Regions from separate parts of the Superficieibacter sp. HKU1 genome, predicted to be linked through region 4. Evidence: predicted binding sites of a transcription regulator. Region 4 holds the regulator's gene; each other region holds the start of a gene.
The links. Region 4 encodes sigma-54, which starts transcription at its own class of promoters, with help from an activator protein. Its sites were predicted from a motif close to GTTGGCACANNTTTCGCTNT; they were not measured.

Region 1: the regulator sigma-54 is predicted to act here: its motif matches at 3,117-3,136, upstream of glnK (P-II family nitrogen regulator).
Region 2: the regulator sigma-54 is predicted to act here: its motif matches at 1,830-1,849, upstream of hydN (electron transport protein HydN).
Region 3: the regulator sigma-54 is predicted to act here: its motif matches at 2,194-2,213, upstream of hypA (hydrogenase maturation nickel metallochaperone HypA).

Annotation. Positions count from the first base shown of each region.
Region 1 covers NZ_CP119754.1:1,286,863-1,291,545, reverse strand. The annotation lists gene P0H77_RS06180 (YbaY family lipoprotein) at 1-294, opposite strand, end outside; gene tesB (acyl-CoA thioesterase II) at 497-1,357, shown strand; gene amtB (ammonium transporter AmtB) at 1,409-2,695, opposite strand; gene glnK (P-II family nitrogen regulator) at 2,727-3,065, opposite strand; gene P0H77_RS06160 (SmdB family multidrug efflux ABC transporter permease/ATP-binding protein) at 3,298-4,683, opposite strand, start outside.
Region 2 covers NZ_CP119754.1:3,550,872-3,555,554, forward strand. The annotation lists gene fdhF (formate dehydrogenase subunit alpha) at 1-1,212, opposite strand, end outside; gene hydN (electron transport protein HydN) at 1,249-1,794, opposite strand; gene P0H77_RS16865 (LacI family DNA-binding transcriptional regulator) at 1,940-2,953, opposite strand; gene ascF (PTS cellobiose/arbutin/salicin transporter subunit IIBC) at 3,197-4,657, shown strand; gene P0H77_RS16875 (6-phospho-beta-glucosidase) at 4,654-4,683, shown strand, end outside.
Region 3 covers NZ_CP119754.1:3,562,624-3,567,306, reverse strand. The annotation lists gene hypD (hydrogenase formation protein HypD) at 1-677, opposite strand, end outside; gene P0H77_RS16935 (HypC/HybG/HupF family hydrogenase formation chaperone) at 677-949, opposite strand; gene hypB (hydrogenase nickel incorporation protein HypB) at 940-1,812, opposite strand; gene hypA (hydrogenase maturation nickel metallochaperone HypA) at 1,816-2,166, opposite strand; gene hycA (formate hydrogenlyase regulator HycA) at 2,377-2,844, shown strand; gene P0H77_RS16915 (4Fe-4S dicluster domain-containing protein) at 2,927-3,535, shown strand; gene hycC (formate hydrogenlyase subunit 3) at 3,532-4,683, shown strand, end outside.
Region 4 covers NZ_CP119754.1:4,249,089-4,253,771, reverse strand. The annotation lists gene yrbL (PhoP regulatory network protein YrbL) at 1-232, opposite strand, end outside; gene npr (PTS phosphocarrier protein NPr) at 731-1,003, opposite strand; gene rapZ (RNase adapter RapZ) at 1,000-1,851, opposite strand; gene ptsN (PTS IIA-like nitrogen regulatory protein PtsN) at 1,897-2,385, opposite strand; gene hpf (ribosome hibernation promoting factor) at 2,443-2,730, opposite strand; gene rpoN (RNA polymerase factor sigma-54) at 2,753-4,186, opposite strand; gene lptB (LPS export ABC transporter ATP-binding protein) at 4,280-4,683, opposite strand, start outside.

The DNA of each region.
Region 1 (4,683 bases), 1.9 Mb from region 4:
GTAAGGCGGCTGCTTGCCCTCGGTACGAACGGCCTTCTGCGCAATAACTTTTGAAGGCGCGTCTGACTGAGAAGCATCAGAAACCGTCACGGTGAGGACCGCGTCAGGCGGTAACGCGACTTTCTGACGGATCCATACCGTCCCTGAAACATTTGGCTGCTTAATAACAGACTTTGAAGCCACACCAGAAGTATTAGGGTTAAGTGCTGGGGTCTGAATATCCGCGCTTTTATCAGCACAGGCTGCCAGAGCAACTACTACGGCAATACCACTTAACATGTGCACGACTTTCATTACGTTCTCCTTATACGCTATGCACTGCGAGATTGATTCCCACCAGATGAGTGGTCAACTGAAAGACAACGTGGATAAGTGTGGCACAAGTCACTTATTTTTGCCTGGAATCAGGCCGTTAATCAGATTTTTGAACCCATCGGACCACTTGCCTTTCTGGGTTATAATGAACTGAACAGCCCGCTATTACTTGAGGAAAGCTATGAGTCAGGCGCTAAGCAACTTACTGACATTATTAAATCTGGAAAAAATTGAAGAAGGATTATTTCGCGGCCAGAGCGAAGATTTAGGCCTGCGTCAGGTTTTTGGCGGTCAGGTAGTGGGTCAGGCGCTTTATGCGGCAAAAGAGACCGTACCGGAAGAACGGCTGGTGCACTCTTTCCACAGTTATTTCCTGCGCCCCGGTGATAGCCAGAAGCCGATCGTTTATGACGTTGAGGTTTTGCGCGATGGTAACAGCTTCAGCGCTCGCCGCGTGGCCGCCGTCCAAAACGGCAAGCCGATTTTTTATATGACGGCCTCATTTCAGGCACAGGAATCGGGTTATGAACATCAGAAAACGATGCCGCCCGCCCCGTCGCCGGATTCGCTGAAATCGGAAACTGAGATTGCCCGCTCGCTGGCCCATTTATTACCGCCGACGGTGAAAGAGAAATTTCTCAGCGAGAAACCGCTGGAGATCCGCCCGGTCGAGTTTCATAACCCGATGAAAGGCCACATCGCTGAGCCCGCGCGTCAGGTGTGGATCCGCGCCAATGGTCCAATGCCGGATGATTTACGCGTGCACCAGTATCTGCTGGGCTACGCCTCAGATTTCAACTTTTTACCAGTGGCGCTACAGCCGCACGGCGTGGGTTTTCTGGAAAAAGGGATGCAGGTCGCGACTATCGACCATTCTATGTGGTTCCATCGTCCATTTAATATGAATGACTGGCTGCTTTATAGCGTGGAAAGCACTTCCGCTTCCAGCGCGCGCGGATTTGTGCGCGGCGAGTTTTATACTCAGGACGGCGTACTGGTCGCCTCGACCGTGCAGGAAGGGGTAATGCGTAACCGGGGTTAAAATAATAAGGCCCGGCATAATTGCTCTGCCGGGCCAGTGACTCAGTATCGATTACGCGTTATACGCATTCTCGCCGTGGCTGTTGACGTCCAGACCTTCGCGCTCCTGCTCTTCCGGTACGCGCAGTCCAACGGTCATATCCGCCAGTTTATAGCCGATGAAAGCTACCACCGCCGACCAGACAATGGTGATGCCAATGCTTTCCAGCTGTACCAGCACCTGATGCCCCATGGTCACGCCTTCTGCATAGCCAACGCCGCCGAGAGAAGTCGCCGCAAAGATCCCGGTCAGGATACAGCCGACAATACCACACACGCCGTGGACGCCAAACACATCACACGGATCGTCAACGCGCAGCACGCGTTTGAGCATGGTGACGCCCCACAGTCCCGCCAGACCCGCCGCGATACCGACGATCAGCGCGCCGCCGACGCCGATGTAACCGCAGGCAGGCGTGACGCCAACCAGTCCGGCAATGGCACCAGAACAGGCGCCCAGCAGAGAAGGTTTACCACGGGTGATCCACTCGCCAAACACCCACGCCAGAATAGCGGCCGCCGTGGCGACAACGGTATTCACAAAGGCCAGCGCCGCGATTTCGTTAGCCGCACTGGCTGAGCCAGCGTTAAAGCCAAACCAGCCAACATACAGGATAGCGGTGCCGGTGAAGACCATCGGCAGGTTGTGCGGTTTGAACGCTTCTTTGCCAAAGCCGACGCGTTTACCAATCAGATACGCGCCCACCAGCCCGGCAATAGCGGCATTAATGTGAACGACCGTACCGCCTGCAAAATCCAGCGCGCCGTGGGTCGCCAGCAGACCGCCGCCCCACACCATGTGCGCAATCGGGATATAGGAGAGCGTCAGCCAGACCACGACAAAAATCAGTACCGCAGAGAAACGGATACGCTCAGCCAGCGCACCGACAATCAGGCCAACGGTAATGCAGGCAAAAGAGCCCTGGAAAGCAACGTGGATATACTGGTAGAAACTGCCCATCACCGCCGTCAGCTCGATATTTTTCAGCATCACCCAGTTGAAGTTACCGAAGAAGCTGTTGCCCTCGCCAAACGCCAGCGAGTAACCGTAAATCACCCACAGTACGCACACCAGCGCGAAGGTCACCGTTACCTGGGTGAGCATGGAAAGTACGTTTTTACCGCGGATTAAACCGCCGTAAAACAGTGCAATGCCGGGGATGGTCATAAACAGCACCAGCGCCGTACAAATCATCATAAAGGCGTTATCGGCTTTATCCGCCACCGCTGGTGCTGCCATGGCGAGACCCGGTAACAGCGCCACCGTCCCCAGAGCCGTTTTGATCGTTGCTATCTTCATTGTCTTGTTCCCTATCACTGTGTGCCAGGAGTTAAAGTGCCGCTTCGTCGGCTTCGCCGGTACGAATGCGAATAACGCGTTGCAGCTCGGCGACAAAAATCTTGCCGTCGCCAATTTTTCCGGTGTAGGCCGCTTTACTGATGACGTCGATCACTTCATCCAGCTGATCGTCGGCGATGGCGACATCAATCTTTACTTTCGGCAGAAAGTTCACGCTATATTCCGCCCCGCGATAAAGTTCAGCATGCCCCTTTTGACGTCCGAAACCTTTCACTTCGGTCACGGTAAGCCCCTGAATACCAATAGAAGAGAGCGCTTCACGCACGTCCTCGAGTTTAAATGGCTTAATTACCACTGTTACCAGCTTCATAGATCCCCTCCAGTCAGAATTCAGTTTTGGCCGCAGCTCACACGGATGAACAAAGCAAGCGGCGTGCCAGAAATGATTTTGTGTGGCGGAAGTGCGGAGAATATGAAAGCAGAAAGTGTGACCGGGGTTCAGATTATGTCTGGTTAAAAAAAACGCACCATGCTGGTGCATAGTGCGTTACGTTATTGCACCACAAACTCTCGTCGCGAGCGCGGTGCCTGAAAGTGGTGCGTCAGGCGCTCAGTGATTCATCCTGTTTATCGGCCTGAAGCTCTTCTCCGGCAAGCTGGAGTTGATACATCTGCCAGTAACGTCCTTGCGCCGCCAGAAGTTGCTGATGCGTGCCCCGCTCCACCGCCTGTCCGCGATGCAGGACCATGATGGTGTCTGCGTCAACAATCGTCGACAGGCGGTGAGCAATAACAATCAGCGTGGTCTGCTTGCGCACTGCCGCCAGCGCCAGCTGGATCGCGCGTTCCGTTCCGGAGTCGATATTGGCCGTGGCTTCGTCAAGGATCAGGATCTGCGGGGTATCAATCAGCACCCGCGCCAGCGCCAGAAGCTGTTTTTGCCCGACCGACAAATTATTCCCCTGCTCGCCCAGAGGCGTGTGGATACCGTCACTCATTCCGCGCGCCAGCTCCGCCAGCTGGACCGTCTCCAGCGCCTGCCACACCTGTTCTTCACTGATGGCCCGGCCAAGGGTGACATTGGTGAGGAATGAGTCCGCCAGCACCACCGGATCCTGCTGGACCATCGCTACGCCGTGGCGCAACGTCGTGTGACTCAGCGAGGCCAGCGGCCGCCCGTCGAGACGAATTTCTCCCTGCGTAAGCGGATAGTTACCCATCAACAGGCTGGCGAGAGTGCTTTTACCGCTGCCGGTATGCCCGACCAGCGCAATAAAGCTGCGCGAGGGGATATGCAGGCTAATATCCTGTAATACCAGCCGGTCCTGATGATAGGCAAAAGAAACATTTTCAATATCAATGGTCCCGCTGCGCAGCGGCTGGTCATCAATGCCATAGTCCTGGCGAGGACGGTCCATAAGTTCGAAAACGCGCTCGCCGGCAACCACCGCCTGCTGGAGCATTGACTGCTGGGTGGTCAGTTCAATCAGGGGTTCGTTGAGGCGTCCCAGATAGCTGATGAACGCATACAGTACCCCGACCTCAATGGTGCCGACGGAGGTAAAGCCGAACAGCATCAGTAATCCGCACAGGACCAGCGCGGAGAACAGGCTAAGCAATGGACGCAGCAAAAAGCCGTCCAGCTTCAGGGTTTGCATGCACGCCTGATAGTGCGCATAGCTGGCTTCGCGCATTCGCTCGCCAAAACGCGCCTGCTGGCGGAACTGCTGGATCACGCTCATGCCGTTGATGACTTCATTAAAGCCATCGTTGATTTCAGCAAGCCAGGCGCGTACTCGTCTGACGATCGGCGTGCTGTAGCGCTGATAAATCAGCATCACAATGATCACCGCCGGGAAGATGGTGATGGCGACCAGCGCCATCCGCCAGTCGAGGCTGAACATAGCCACCAGCATTGCGCCAACCAGCGCCGCACTTCGCAGTACCGTAGCGACGACGGTGACGTAGAGATCGCGGATCACTTCAGT
Region 2 (4,683 bases), 700 kb from region 4:
CCCCATGATGTAGTAAGCTTTGATCTTGCCTTCCAGCGCCAGATGCGGCACCTCGGTGATCCGCACCCCGACCTTATCATCCATTTGATTAACGTCGATGCCCCAGGCGTTGGCGAATTTCGCCCGCACCGCGGGATCGACCACATCCTGATAGCCGGGGAACTGATTGGGTAGCACGCCCATATCGCACGCGCCCTGCACGTTATTCTGCCCGCGGACCGGACCCACGCCGACTTTTTCACGCCCTAAATTGCCGGTCATTAACGCCAGGCTGGACAACCCTTTCACCACATCCACCGCCTGACCAAACTGCGTTACGCCCATCCCCCACATAATAGTGGCGGACGGCGCGGCGGCGTAAGTGCGCATCGCCTGACGGATCTGCTGCGCTGACACGCCGGTCAGATGCTCTACCGCTTCCGGCGCGTAATCCTGCACCTGCTCGCGGTACGCGTCCAGTCCGGTGGTATGACGCGCCACGTATTCTTTATCGTAGAGTTCTTCTTCCAGCAGCACGTAGGCAAACGCATTGACCAGCGCCATATTGCAGCCGTTGTTAATTTGCAGATATTGATCGGCGATGCGCGCGGTTTCAATACGCCGCGGATCGCAAACGATAATTTTGGCCCCGTTCTGTTTGGCTTTTATCACCCGGCGAGCAACGATCGGATGCGAATCGGCGCAGTTGTAGCCGAAAACCAGCAGACAGCGCGAGTTTTCGATATCGCCAATGGAGTTGCTCATGGCACCGTTACCGAGCGTCTCCTGCAATCCGGCGACCGACGGCCCGTGGCACACGCGGGCACAGCAGTCGACATTATTGGTATGCAGCACGCCACGGGCGAATTTCTGCATCACATAGTTGGTTTCGTTTCCGGTGCCGCGCGATGACCCGGTGGTCATAATGGCGCGCGGACCGTATTTTTGCCTGATATCGCTCAACCGTTTCGCGGTATAGCGAATGGCTTCATCCCAGCTTACTGGCGTAAATTTGCCGCCCTTTTCATAGCGGATCATCGGCTGCTTCAGGCGTGGCGTCAGTAGTTTCGTATCGTTCAGAAAATCCCAACCGTAATAGCCCTTCAGACAAAGTTCATGTTGGTTCGTTTTACCGTCCGCCGCTTCCGCGCGGATAATACGATTATTTTTAACAACCAGCTTCAGTTTGCAGCCAGCGCCGCAGTAAGGACATACGCTCGTAATTTTTTTCATCAGTAACAGACCTGTTAAAAGTGAAACGATTGGGATTTAAAATATCAGGGAGGATGCAGTATCCAGCGCCGTGCGACGACGTTTTTCCGCGCTTAACTGCTCAAGTTTATTGCGGTCAACGCAGACCAGCGCGTGCGTTGGGCAGGCAGCCATACAGGCCGGGCCTTCTTCACGATGGTGGCAAAGATCGCATTTGTTGGCCTCGGCTTTCTCCGCGCGCACGTTCAGCGCACTGCCGCTGTTACGCACCACCGGTCGCAAAACCACTTCCATCGCGCCATAAGGGCAGGCGACAACGCAGGTTTTACAGCCGATGCAGCGCTCCTGCATCACGTGAACGAAGCCCTTGTCCCGGCTAATTGCGCCGTTCGGGCAGACGTTGGCACAGGGCGCATCCTCGCACTGGCGGCACAGGGTGGCCGTGGAAACATTGACCCCTTTAATAACGTGAATACGCGGCAGGAAATTTTGCGGCGTCAGGGCCGCCCAATCCTGATCCTGCTGATGGGATACCACGCAGGCGACTTCGCAGGTGCGACAACCAATGCATTTGCTCGCGTCAGCAATGATGAAACGGTTCATCAAACTCTCCAGTAATGGCTGATAACGCGCTGGAGAATGCATAATTCGCGCCAATTATTAAAACATTGATTTTTATATGTATTTAATTAAGAAGCCGCGTTTGGGCGCTGTCATCGACACAAGTGACGATGACAGCTGACGAGCATCAGGCCCCTGGAGCGGGTACGAGAGAGTCGCGCACGATAAGCTCGCCGGGAAAAGTTTGCTGATAATTAAACTCGCCGCCGTCGAGCATAAAAATCAGGCGGCTGATGGTTTCTTTAATCATCTCCGTCACCGGAATTTTGACGCTGGACAGGGAGGGAATAAGATACGGCGCAAACGCGGTATCATCGAAACCCAGTACCGACACCTGCTCCGGCACGCGGACGCCCTGCTGGTGCAGCTGCTTAATCGCGCCGGTTGCCATATCGTCATTACTGGCAACCAGCGCGGAAAACGGCACCTGGCGTGCAAGCAGCGTTTCCACCCCCGCAGCGCCGGTCGCAGGCGTCCATTTACCTTCGACAATCAGCGCGTTACGAATAGCAATCCCGTTCTGACTGAGCGCCTCTTTATAGCCGGCAAGACGTTCAGTGCCGGTCGGCGAATCCAGCGAACCGGTGATAAACGCGATATCACGGTGGCCGAGCGCAATGATATGGGAGACGGCGTGAAAACTTGACGCTTTTTGATCGGACCAGACGCAATGGCTACGGTGACGGCGCAGGCGGCGGTTAATCACCATAATCGGCTGGCTATGGCTCTGAATAATGTCATCCATCTCATCCACGCTCAGAAAACGTGGATAGATAATAATCGCATCGCAGCGCAGGTCGAGCAGGTACTGAATCGCCTCGCGCTCCTCGTCGGCGCTGTGTTTACCGTCGGCAAGGATTAACCGGCGTCCCTTATCTTCGGTCATTCGCGCGGCGTGAAACAGCAGTTCGCTAAAATAGACGCCGTGATACAGCGTATTGGTCACCACCAGTCCGATGGTCTGCGTGGATTTGGTTGCCAGGCTGCGCGCCAGTAAATTAGGCCGGTAGCCGCTCTCTTTAATGGCCTGGAAAACGCGATCTTTGGTCTCCTGGCTGACATAGCCGTTGCCTGTCAGCACGCGTGAAACCGTCGCTTTCGACACCCCTGCCCGCTTCGCCACTTCCAGCATCGTCGCCATATCGCCCGTCCCTTTTTATAAGATGTGCCGAGTGTACTTCACCCACTGTAAATTTACAGCGATGGCCAGTGAGCGTCATGCAACTCAAAGCGATCTACATCACAATTCTATAACATAAAAAAATTAGATCTTGCCTGAGAAATGCAAACTCATCACCCTGATGTGGAACCGGTTTCCTATACAAAATTTAATCACTCTTCAACGGCGTTTATGCCGTTTAATGAAAAACAGGACAGAGATCCGATGGCTAAGAACTATGCGCCACTGGCCCGCTCGGTGGTCTCCGCGCTGGGCGGAGCAGATAACATTGCGGCAGTCACCCACTGCATGACGCGCCTGCGTTTTGTAGTCAAAGACGAGACACAAATTGATAGCGCCACCCTGAAAAGTATCAGCGGCGTCCTTGGCGTGGTACGTAACGACAATCAGTGTCAGGTGATTATCGGCAACACCGTGTCGCAGGCGTATCGCGAAGTGGTCAGCCTGCTGCCGCAAAATATGCAGCCGATGGAACCGGTGGGGAAACCGCCGCTAACGCTGCGGCGCATCGGCGCGGGGATCCTCGACGCGCTGATCGGCACCATGTCGCCGCTGATCCCGGCGATCATCGGCGGTTCAATGGTCAAACTGCTGGCGATGATCCTTGAGATGACCGGCGTGCTGACAAAAGGCTCGCCGACGTTAACCATCCTGACGGTCATTGGCGACGGCGCATTCTTCTTCCTGCCGTTGATGGTGGCAGCGTCGGCGGCGGTGAAATTCAAAACCAATATGTCGCTGGCGATTGCTATCGCGGGCGTGCTGGTGCACCCGAGCTTTATCGACCTGATGGCAAAAGCCGCGCAGGGGGAACACGTGGAGTTCGCGCTGATCCCGGTGACGGCGGTGAAATACACCTACACGGTGATCCCGGCGCTGGTAATGACCTGGTGCCTGTCGTATATCGAACGCTGGGTAGATCGCATTACCCCGGCGGTGACCAAAAACTTCCTTAAACCGATGCTGATCGTGCTGATTGCCGCGCCGCTGGCGATCCTGCTTATCGGCCCGATCGGTATCTGGATCGGCAGCGCGATTTCCGCGCTGGTGTACACGGTTCACGATTATCTCGGCTGGCTGTCGGTGGCGATCATGGGCGCGCTGTGGCCGTTACTGGTAATGACCGGGATGCACCGCGTCTTTACGCCGACCATTATTCAGACCATTGCCGAAACCGGGAAAGAAGGCATGGTGATGCCGTCAGAAATTGGTGCCAATCTTTCGCTGGGCGGTTCTTCGCTGGCCGTTGCCTGGAAAACCAAAAATCCGGAACTGCGGCAGACGGCGCTGGCCGCGGCGGCATCGGCGATTATGGCGGGCATCTCGGAACCCGCGCTGTACGGCGTGGCGATCCGCCTGAAACGCCCGCTGATTGCCAGCCTGATCAGCGGCTTTATCTGCGGCGCGGTGGCGGGTATCGCCGGGCTGGCCAGTCATTCGATGGCCGCGCCGGGGCTATTTACCAGCGTACAATTTTTCGATCCCGCCAGGCCAATGACAATCTTCTGGGTATTCGGCGTGATGGCGCTGGCAGTGGTACTCTCTTTTATTCTGACCCTGGTGCTGGGCTTCGACGATATTCCGGTCGAAGAAGAGGATCGCCAGAAAGCAGCATCTGAAAAAAATCACATTCACAACATGGATACTGAGCGAGGTAATGCATGACATCTCCCTTCCCACACGATTTTTTA
Region 3 (4,683 bases), 690 kb from region 4:
CCAGCCACTACCAGCGGACGCTGATAGCGATCGGCGATAAAACCGTAGGCTTCTGTACCTATCACCATACTGACATGGCCGGGAGCGAGAAACGCGTCAATACCGTTATCAGGCTGCTCAAGCAGGCTGCGCAGGGTCGGGATCAACGTAATATGCTGGCAGAAAAAGAAAAAATTCTCGACGTTGCGCGCCAGCGCCTGCTGAAGGGTAATCGCCGTGGCGGGCATGGTGGTTTCAAATCCCAGCCCGAAGAAGACCACCTTGCGAGTTGAATTCTCCTGCGCCAGTTTCAGCGCATCCATCGGCGAATAGACAATGCGAACATCCGCGCCGCGCGCTTTAGCCTGCATCAGCGAACCGTTTTTGCCCGGTACGCGCATGGCGTCGCCGAAGGTGCAAAAAATGACCTCCGGACGGCTGGCGATTTCAATGCAGCTGTCAATCCGCCCCATGGGCAGGACACACACCGGACAGCCGGGGCCGTGGATAAATTCAATATTCTCAGGCAGCAACTGGTCGAGACCAAATTTAAAAATGGCGTGGGTATGACCGCCGCAGACCTCCATAATGCGCAGCGGCCGCGCGGCGGTATAGTTAAGATGCGCCGCCCGCAGGCGCAAATGGGCGATAAGCTGCATCACCTGCTCCGGCGCGCGGTATTCATCAACGAAACGCATTATTGCTCCTCGCCGTACAGCAGCGCGCCGACGTCCGGCTCGACCTCAAACATATTTTGCAGCGCTTCCAGAGTGTCGCGTGCTTCCGCTTCGTCAATAATACTCATCGCAAAGCCGACGTGGACCAGCACCCATTGGCCAATACGCGACTGGCCCTGTTCGTCGTGGCTGCCTACCAGCGTCAGGTCCACATCGCGCTGTACGCCGCAGACTTCGACCTTTGCCTGGTTGCCGTCAATGGCGCGAATTTGTCCGGGAACGCCTATGCACATCGCTGCGCCTCCAGCCAGTTAAGCCAGTTTTCCATGCCTTCGCCGCTGGTGGCGGAAATGAGCATAATCTCAATGGCGGGATTCACTTCACGTGCGGCGGCAATGCATTTCCCGACGTCAAAATTCAGGTATGGCAATAAATCCACCTTGTTGAGCAGCATTAACGAGGCCGCGGCGAACATATGCGGGTACTTCAGGGGCTTGTCTTCACCTTCGGTGACTGACAGCACGGCGACTTTACAGCGCTCGCCGAGATCAAAGCTGGCCGGGCAGACCAGGTTGCCGACGTTTTCGATAAACAGAATGCCGCCTTTCTCCAGCGGCAGGCGCGGCGCGGCGTCGGCGATCATCTGCGCGTCAAGGTGACAGCCTTTGCCGGTATTCACCTGAATAGCGGGAGTGCCAGTGGCGCGGATGCGGGCGGCATCGTTAACCGTTTGCTGATCGCCTTCGATCACCGCGCAGGAGACCCGATCCTTCAGGCGCAGCAGGGTTTCGGTCAGTAGCGTCGTTTTACCAGAGCCAGGGCTGGAGACCAGATTCAGCACCAGCTGCTGCTGTTCGGCAAAGCGGGCGCGGTTTCGTGCGGCAAGCCGGTTATTTTTATCCAGCACGTTAATTTCCACTTCCAGCATGCGCCGCTGGCTGATACCGGGCGCGTGGGTGCCAGCCTCGCCGTGGCCGTAATGTAAATCTCCCCCTGGCGACCGTTGCGGCTGAAAATCCGGCGTTTTGATACCGGTAATGGTTAACGTCGGGCGAGACGCGGGCGCAAAGGGCGCGCTGCGAAACGCAGAGTGCGGGTTATGTTCGTCGCCCTCTATATAAAGGTTGCCTTCACCACAACCGCATGTCGTACACATAATTTACTCCTGATCGATTTCGAGGCGCTGGATCTGCAAGCCATCGTCGGCAACGATGCGCAACGTGTCGCTCTGACACTGCGGGCAGCGGCGAACGTGCTGCGACACCAGATGTACATACTGCTGGCAGCGTTCGCACCAGCATTCCGCCTGTTGTTCTTCAACGTGCAGTTTACAGCCTTCCGCCAGCGTGCCGCGGCAGACCAGATCAAAACAAAAGGTGAGAGCGGCAGGTTCCACGCAGGAAAATGCGCCTACTTTGAGCCAGACGCCGGTAACGCGTTTTGCGCCGTGCGACGCGGCCTGCTGTTCAATAATTTCCAGCGCCCGCTGGCAGAGGGTGATTTCGTGCATAGCGCCTCCCGTACAAGATGGCCTGCTAATGCAATAACAGTGCCAGTTACGGAAAATCCATTACCGCCCTCTGTCGGTGACGATGTCGAGATGACGAAATGACATGTCAATATATCGAAGGCATCTATAAAAAAGTATATAAATCATTAGCTTAAAAACTGGCATGGAAAGTGCTTATCAGGCTGGTCTCTTTTAACCGGGTAACCTGACATGACTATTTGGGAAATTAGCGAGAAGGCCGATTACATCGCTGATCGACACCGCCGCCAGCAGGATCAGTGGCGTAACTACTGCAACGCTTTGGTTCAGGGGCTGACATTGTCCAAAGCCCGCCTGCATCACGCGATGAGCTGCGCGCCGGAAAAAGATCTCTGTTTTGTGCTGTTCGAGCACTTCACGATTTACGTCACTTTAGCCTCCGGCTTTAACAGTCACACCATCGAATACTACGTTGAAACGAAGGATGGTGATGATAAGCAGTTGATTGCACAGGCTGAATTGAGCAGCGACGGCAAAGTAGACGGCCGCATTGATAGCCGGGATCGTGAGCAAGTGCTTGAACACTATCTGGACAAAATCGCCGCTGTTTATGACGGCCTGTACGCTGCGGTAGAAAACGATCTTCCTGTTGATTTGCGCCAGCTGGTGAGCAAACAGGGACAGGCCACGCTGGCCTGAAGTTGCGCATGCCGACAGGTGACGAGAATGACACCTGTCGGCATGTTTTCGTCAAAAATGACTATCACCTGAGGAATGCCTGGTGAATCGTTTTGTAATTGCTGACTCCACCGTCTGCATCGGCTGCCGCACCTGTGAGGCAGCTTGTGCAGAAACGCATCGGCAGCACGGTCTGCAAGCCATGCCGCGCCTGCGAGTGATGCGTAATGAAAAAGAATCTGCTCCGCAGATGTGCCACCACTGTGAAGACGCGCCGTGCGCCGGAGTTTGTCCGGTCAACGCTATTACGCGTGTCGACGGTGCGGTACAGCTGAATGAGAGCCTGTGCGTAAGCTGCAAACTGTGCGGCATCGCCTGTCCGTTTGGCGCGATTGAATTTTCCGGCAGCCGACCGCTGCATATTCCGGCTAATGCCAATACGTCGAAAGCGCCGCCAGCGCCTCCCGCGCCAGCGCGCGTCAGTACGCTGCTGGACTGGGTGCCGGGCGTACGCGCGATTGCCGTGAAGTGCGATCTGTGCAGTTTCGACGAGCAGGGACCCGCCTGCGTACGTACCTGTCCAACCAACGCGCTGATGCTGGTGAACAACCGCGACATTACGCTTGCCAGCAAACGTAAGCGTGCACTGACGATGAATACCGACTTCGGCGATCTGTCGCTGCTTCAGTCGCAGAACGGGGAGGCGAAATGAACGCGGCGTCTTTAGTTAGCCAGGCGGTGCTCTGGTATGTCATCAGCGCGGTGCTGGCGCTGGTATTTTGCGCCTGGAAACGGGTGAGCGGGGCGATTGCCGGGATCGGCGGCGCGGTGGCCAGCGCGATGACGGCGGTGGCCGGGTTTATGACGCTGATCGCCTGGCTATCCGCAGGCGCGGAAGGCGTGTGGAATGACATCGTCATCCCCGTCGTCCACGTAAACCTGCATCTGACAGGAATAAGCGCCGTGTGGCTGGTGGCGCTTGGCTTATCGGCGCTGTTCGTCAGCGTATTTAACATTCACTGGCATCACCATCCGCAGGTGAAATCTAACGGCTTGCTGATCAATGTGCTGATGGCGGCTGCCGTATGCGCGGTCACCTCAAAAAATCTGGGGACGCTGGTGGTCATGGCAGAAATTATGGCGCTGTGCGCCGCCTTTCTTACTGGCTGTACGCAATCCGGCAAGCTGTGGTTTGTGCTGGGGCGCCTGGGTACTCTCCTGCTGGCGATCGCCTGCTGGCTGGCATGGCAGCGCTATGGTTCGCTGAATTTCAGCCTTATTCACTCGCGCGTTTTACAACAACCGTTGGGCAGCGATATCTGGCTGCTGGGGGTGATTGGATTTGGCCTGCTGGCGGGGGTGATCCCGCTACACGGTTGGGTTCCGCAGGCTCACGCTAATGCCAGCGCACCCGCGGCGGCTCTGTTTTCCACGGTGGTGATGAAAGTAGGCCTGTTCGGGATACTGGTATTTTCAACGCTGGAAATCAATGTACCGCTGTGGTGGGGCGTCGCGCTGCTTGTTCTGGGCATGCTGACGGCGTTTGTCGGCGGCCTGTATGCGCTGATGGAGCACAATATCCAGCGCCTGCTGGCATATCATACCCTGGAAAATATCGGCATTATTCTGCTCGGTTTTGGGGTTGGCGTGACGGGAATAGCACTACGCTCACCGCTGATGACGGTGCTGGGGTTTACCGGCGGACTCTATCACCTGGTGAACCACAGCCTGTTCAAAACCACGCTGTTCCTCGGCGCGGGCGCGGTATGGTTCCGCACCGGTCATCGCGACATCGAAAAACTTGGCGGTATCGGCAAAAAAATGCCGCTGATTTCGCTGGCGATGCTGGTGGGACTGATG
Region 4 (4,683 bases):
ACCCTGTACCCAGGTCGGTCTCAACCGTTCCGTAATACTGTGGAATGCCGCTCCAGTCTTTGAGATAGCGTGAAAGATGTGCGTAGTAGCGCAGCTCACGCTTAATTTCTTTAAGTCCGCTCTGGTCAGCGTTATAGATAATTTTAATGCAGCGTTGAGCATTTTCCGGGTGCGCATAGCACTGGCGGTGCCGTCCGGTTCCCAGCGGAGATTGTTCAGATAAGTAAATCATAAAGCCGTCCTGAAAATATTTGCTCACACGTCATCAGTATGGATGAGAGACTTAAATGAAACCTCAACGGGCAGTTTAAGGTTTTCTTAAGGTTCACTCTGAATGCGAAAAGAGCACGGAATGTACAAATTCCTTACACCACAACAGACTGGTTTTGAATACGGGCAGCCAGATGCCATCAGGATTAATACCGAAAACAGGGCATGTACCAGGGAGGCGGGATATGAAAACAGACGGACATGTTTCCTTCCGGGGGATCAATCCAGTGACTACCGTAAAGTGAATATGATATGTCTTCCCTGACGCTGCTCTTTATGAAGCCCCTGAAGGATAAGCAAACAGAGACGGTATTTCTATGCCTGACCTCAGGAAATATCAGTTGTTTTCAATAAAAGTACGGAAGCGGATAAATAGCTCAGGAGGGTATTTTAAATATGAATTTATTGTTAGCGATGTATATAAAATAGATGGGTAATCTGTCCCCGCGAGGACAGGATATTAATCTTCATCAAACCCCGAATTAAATAGCGCGATAACCGCGGCCAGCGCTTCTACTTCCTGCGGGCCGGTGGCTTCAATTTCGATCTGGCGGCCTTTGGCGGAATCCAGCATCAGCAGCGCAATAACGCTATTGGCCTCCGCTTCAGCGCCTTCATCATTACGCAGCAGGACTTCCGCGTCAAAGCCCTGCATTAGCTCAAAAAGCTTCATGGCCGGGCGGGCGTGCATCCCCAGCTTGTTGGTGACTTCAACAATCTGTTTGACGGTCATTTACGTTTTTCCAGCGTGCGGTGGCGGGACTGAACGTTCTTACCGCGCGAGCGGAAATAATCGGCCAGCTGTTCTGCAATATAGACGGAACGATGTTTACCGCCGGTACAACCAATCGCCACGGTCAGGTAGCTGCGATTGTTGGTTTCCAGCATCGGTAGCCATAATTCCAGATAGCTGCGCGTCTGGTAAATGAAGTTATGCACTTCGGTGTGCCGGTCGAGGAACGCCGCGACAGGTTTATCGAGGCCGGTCATTGGACGCAGTTTCGGATCCCAGTGCGGGTTTGGCAGAAAGCGCACGTCAAATACGTAGTCGGCATCAATCGGGATCCCGTGCTTGAAGCCAAAAGACTCAAACACCATCGTCAGTTCGCGCTCACGTTTGCCGAGCAGCCGCGTACGCAGCATTTCCGCCAGCTCATGTACCGACATCTCTGAGGTGTCGACGATCAGATCGGCGCGCGAACGCAGCGGTTCCAGCAGATCGCTCTCCTGATCGATAGCGCTCTCCAGTGACAGATTTTTGCTGGAAAGAGGGTGCAGACGCCGGGTGTCGCTGTAGCGACGGATCAGCGTGTTGCGGTCGGCATCAAGAAACAAAAGCTGCGGTGAAAACGCATCTGGCAGATTTTGCATCGCCTGCTCAAAAATTTCCGGCGATTCCGGCATATTACGCACGTCAATGCTGACGGCGGCAGACGTTTGACGGTCAACCAGACTTTTCGCCAGTTCAGGCAACAGCACCACGGGCAAGTTATCGACGCAGTAAAAGCCCATATCTTCCAGCGCCCGCAGGGCAACGGATTTTCCCGAGCCTGAGCGACCGCTGACGATCATCAGTACCATGTACCGTTTCTCCTCAGTACAGCGAAGGGCAAAGCAATATCCCTGCTACACATCATCACTATGTTCAGTTTCGGTGATGATCTGATACAACTCTTCATCACTTTGTGCCGCACGTAGACGGCGACAAATCGTTTTATCCGCCAGCCGTTTTGCCACCAGCGAAAGGGTATGCAAATGTGTTTTCGTCTGGTCGGCAGGGACCAGCAGAGCAAACAGCAGATCCACCGGCTGATTATCAATAGCGTCAAAGGCAATCGGCGTTTCGAGTTGCACAAAGACGCCCACCGCACGCAGCGTGTCCTCTTCCAGCTTGCCATGAGGAATGGCGAGGCCGTTACCGATACCGGTACTCCCCATCTTTTCACGGGTGAGGATCGCCTCGAAGACCACCTGTGGCGGCAGGCTAAGCTGCTTTGCTGCCAGCTCACTGATAATTTCCAGCGCGCGTTTTTTGCTCTGGCAATGCACGTTACTGCGGGTACATTCCTGGTTAAGGACAGTGCTTAGTTGTAGAGCTGAATCATTATTTATCATAATTTCACCTAAGCGTCGCCTGACGTAAGACATGACATCAGGCGAGCACCGGGACAATCAGTGTTGTTTCAGTTTATCTTTATGTTTGGTTAGCTGTCGCGCCAGTTTATCAATTAAACCGTCGATAGCCGCGTACATGTCCTGCCCTTCCGCACTGGCATGAATTTCACCCCCGTTAACATGCAGGGTGGCATCCGAAATGTGAGTCACTTTCTCCACTTTTAACACAATGTAGACCTGATTGATGCGGTCAAAATACTGCTCCAGCTTAGCAAATTTCGTGCTGACAAAATCGCGGAGTGCATCAGTAATCTCGACATTGTGTCCAGTGATATTGAGCTGCATAGTGTCTTCCTTATCGGTTGGGTCACACCAGCTGTTTACGCTGGTTAGACGGCGGAATGGATAAAGACTCTCGATACTTCGCAACGGTGCGGCGTGCCACCATAATCCCCTGATCGGACAGCATTGTGGTTAGCTTGCTGTCGCTCAGCGGCTTGGCGGGATTTTCCGCAGCGATTAACTTTTTCACCAGCGCGCGGATCGCCGTGGAGGAGGCTTCGCCACCGCCTTCGGTATTCACATGGCTGGAGAAAAAATATTTCAGTTCAAAAATGCCACGCGGACTGTGCAGATACTTCTGGGTGGTCACGCGGGAAATTGTTGATTCATGCATCTCGACGGCCTGGGCGATATCGGCCAGCACCATCGGTTTCATATATTCTTCACCCTGTTCAAAGAACGCCTGCTGCTGCTCGACGATACAGCGGCTGACGCGCAGCAGGGTATCGTTGCGGCTCTCCAGGCTTTTAATCAGCCATTTTGCTTCCTGAAGATTGCTGCGAATGTACTGGTTATCAGCATCGTTACGCGTGCTGCCGCCCATTGCCGCATAGTGTTGATTGATCTGCAAACGCGGAATGCTGTCGGAATTCAGCTCGACCACCCAGTGACCGCTGACTTTGCGTACCAGCACGTCCGGAATAACATATTCCGGCTCGCCGGTCTGGATCGACTGGCCCGGCCGCGGATCCAGCGACTGAATAAGATTCACCGCTTCTTTCAGCACCTCTTCCTTCAGACGCGTCACGCGCATCAGAGTGCGAAAATCATGGTTGGCGAGCAGATCGAGATGATTACTGATGATCAGCTGCGCTTCGGCGATCCAGGGAGTGTTTTTCGCAAACTGGGAGAGCTGGATCAGCAGGCAGTCGCGCAGATCTTTTGCCGCAACGCCCACCGGATCGAACCGCTGCACGCGCTTTAGCACGGCTTCCACTTCGTCCAGCCCGATATCGCCATCGCCCATGCTTTCGAGGATGTCTTCAACGGAGATGGTCAGATAACCGGTCTCATCTACGGCATCGACAATCGAGGTAGCAATGGCGCGATCGGTGTCGGAGAACGGCGTCAGCTCGACCTGCCACATCAGGTAATCCTGAAGTGACTGGGTGGTTTCGCCCTGATAAACGGGCAGCTCGTCATCCTGGTAATCCACGCCGTTACCGGAAGGCGTACCGGCGGTATAGATTTCATCCCAGCTGGCGTCCAGAGGAAGCTCCTCCGGCATATCTTTTTGTTCCAGCGCATCAACGCTGTCCAGCGATTCGTTATCCGGCGATTCTTTGGTATCTATCTCATCGTGAAGATCGGTTTGCTCAAGCAGTGGATTGCTTTCCAGCGCCTGTTGGAGTTCCTGCTGTAATTCCAGCGTCGACAGTTGCAGCAGGCGAATGGCCTGTTGCAGTTGCGGCGTCATGGCAAGCTGTTGACTAAACCTTAATTGCAAACCTTGCTTCATATTCAGAGCGATTTTCTCCCGAGTTGAGATCACTGACGTTTTTACACTCCACTCTTCAGGCCGCGCCATGAAGGATGAAGTGTTTACACCGTATCAGAGTCTGAAGTCTTCCCCAAGATACACGCGCTTAACCTGTTCGTCTTTGAGGATTTCGTCTGGCGTACCGTGGGCAATCAGATGGCCCTGGCTCACAATGTAGGCTCGTTCACACACGGCCAGCGTTTCACGCACGTTGTGATCGGTGATCAGCACGCCGAGGCCGCTGTCGCGCAGATGCTCAATAATACGTTTGATATCAATAACGGAAATCGGGTCAACGCCCGCAAAGGGTTCGTCCAGCAGGATAAACTTAGGATTCGCTGCCAGCGCGCGGGCGATTTCCACGCGGCGACGTTCGCCCCCGGACAGGGCCTGGCCGAGGCTGTCACGCAGATGCTCGATGTGGAATTCTTCCATCAGCTCGTTCGCACGGTCTTCCCGCTGTTCTGAGGTCAGAT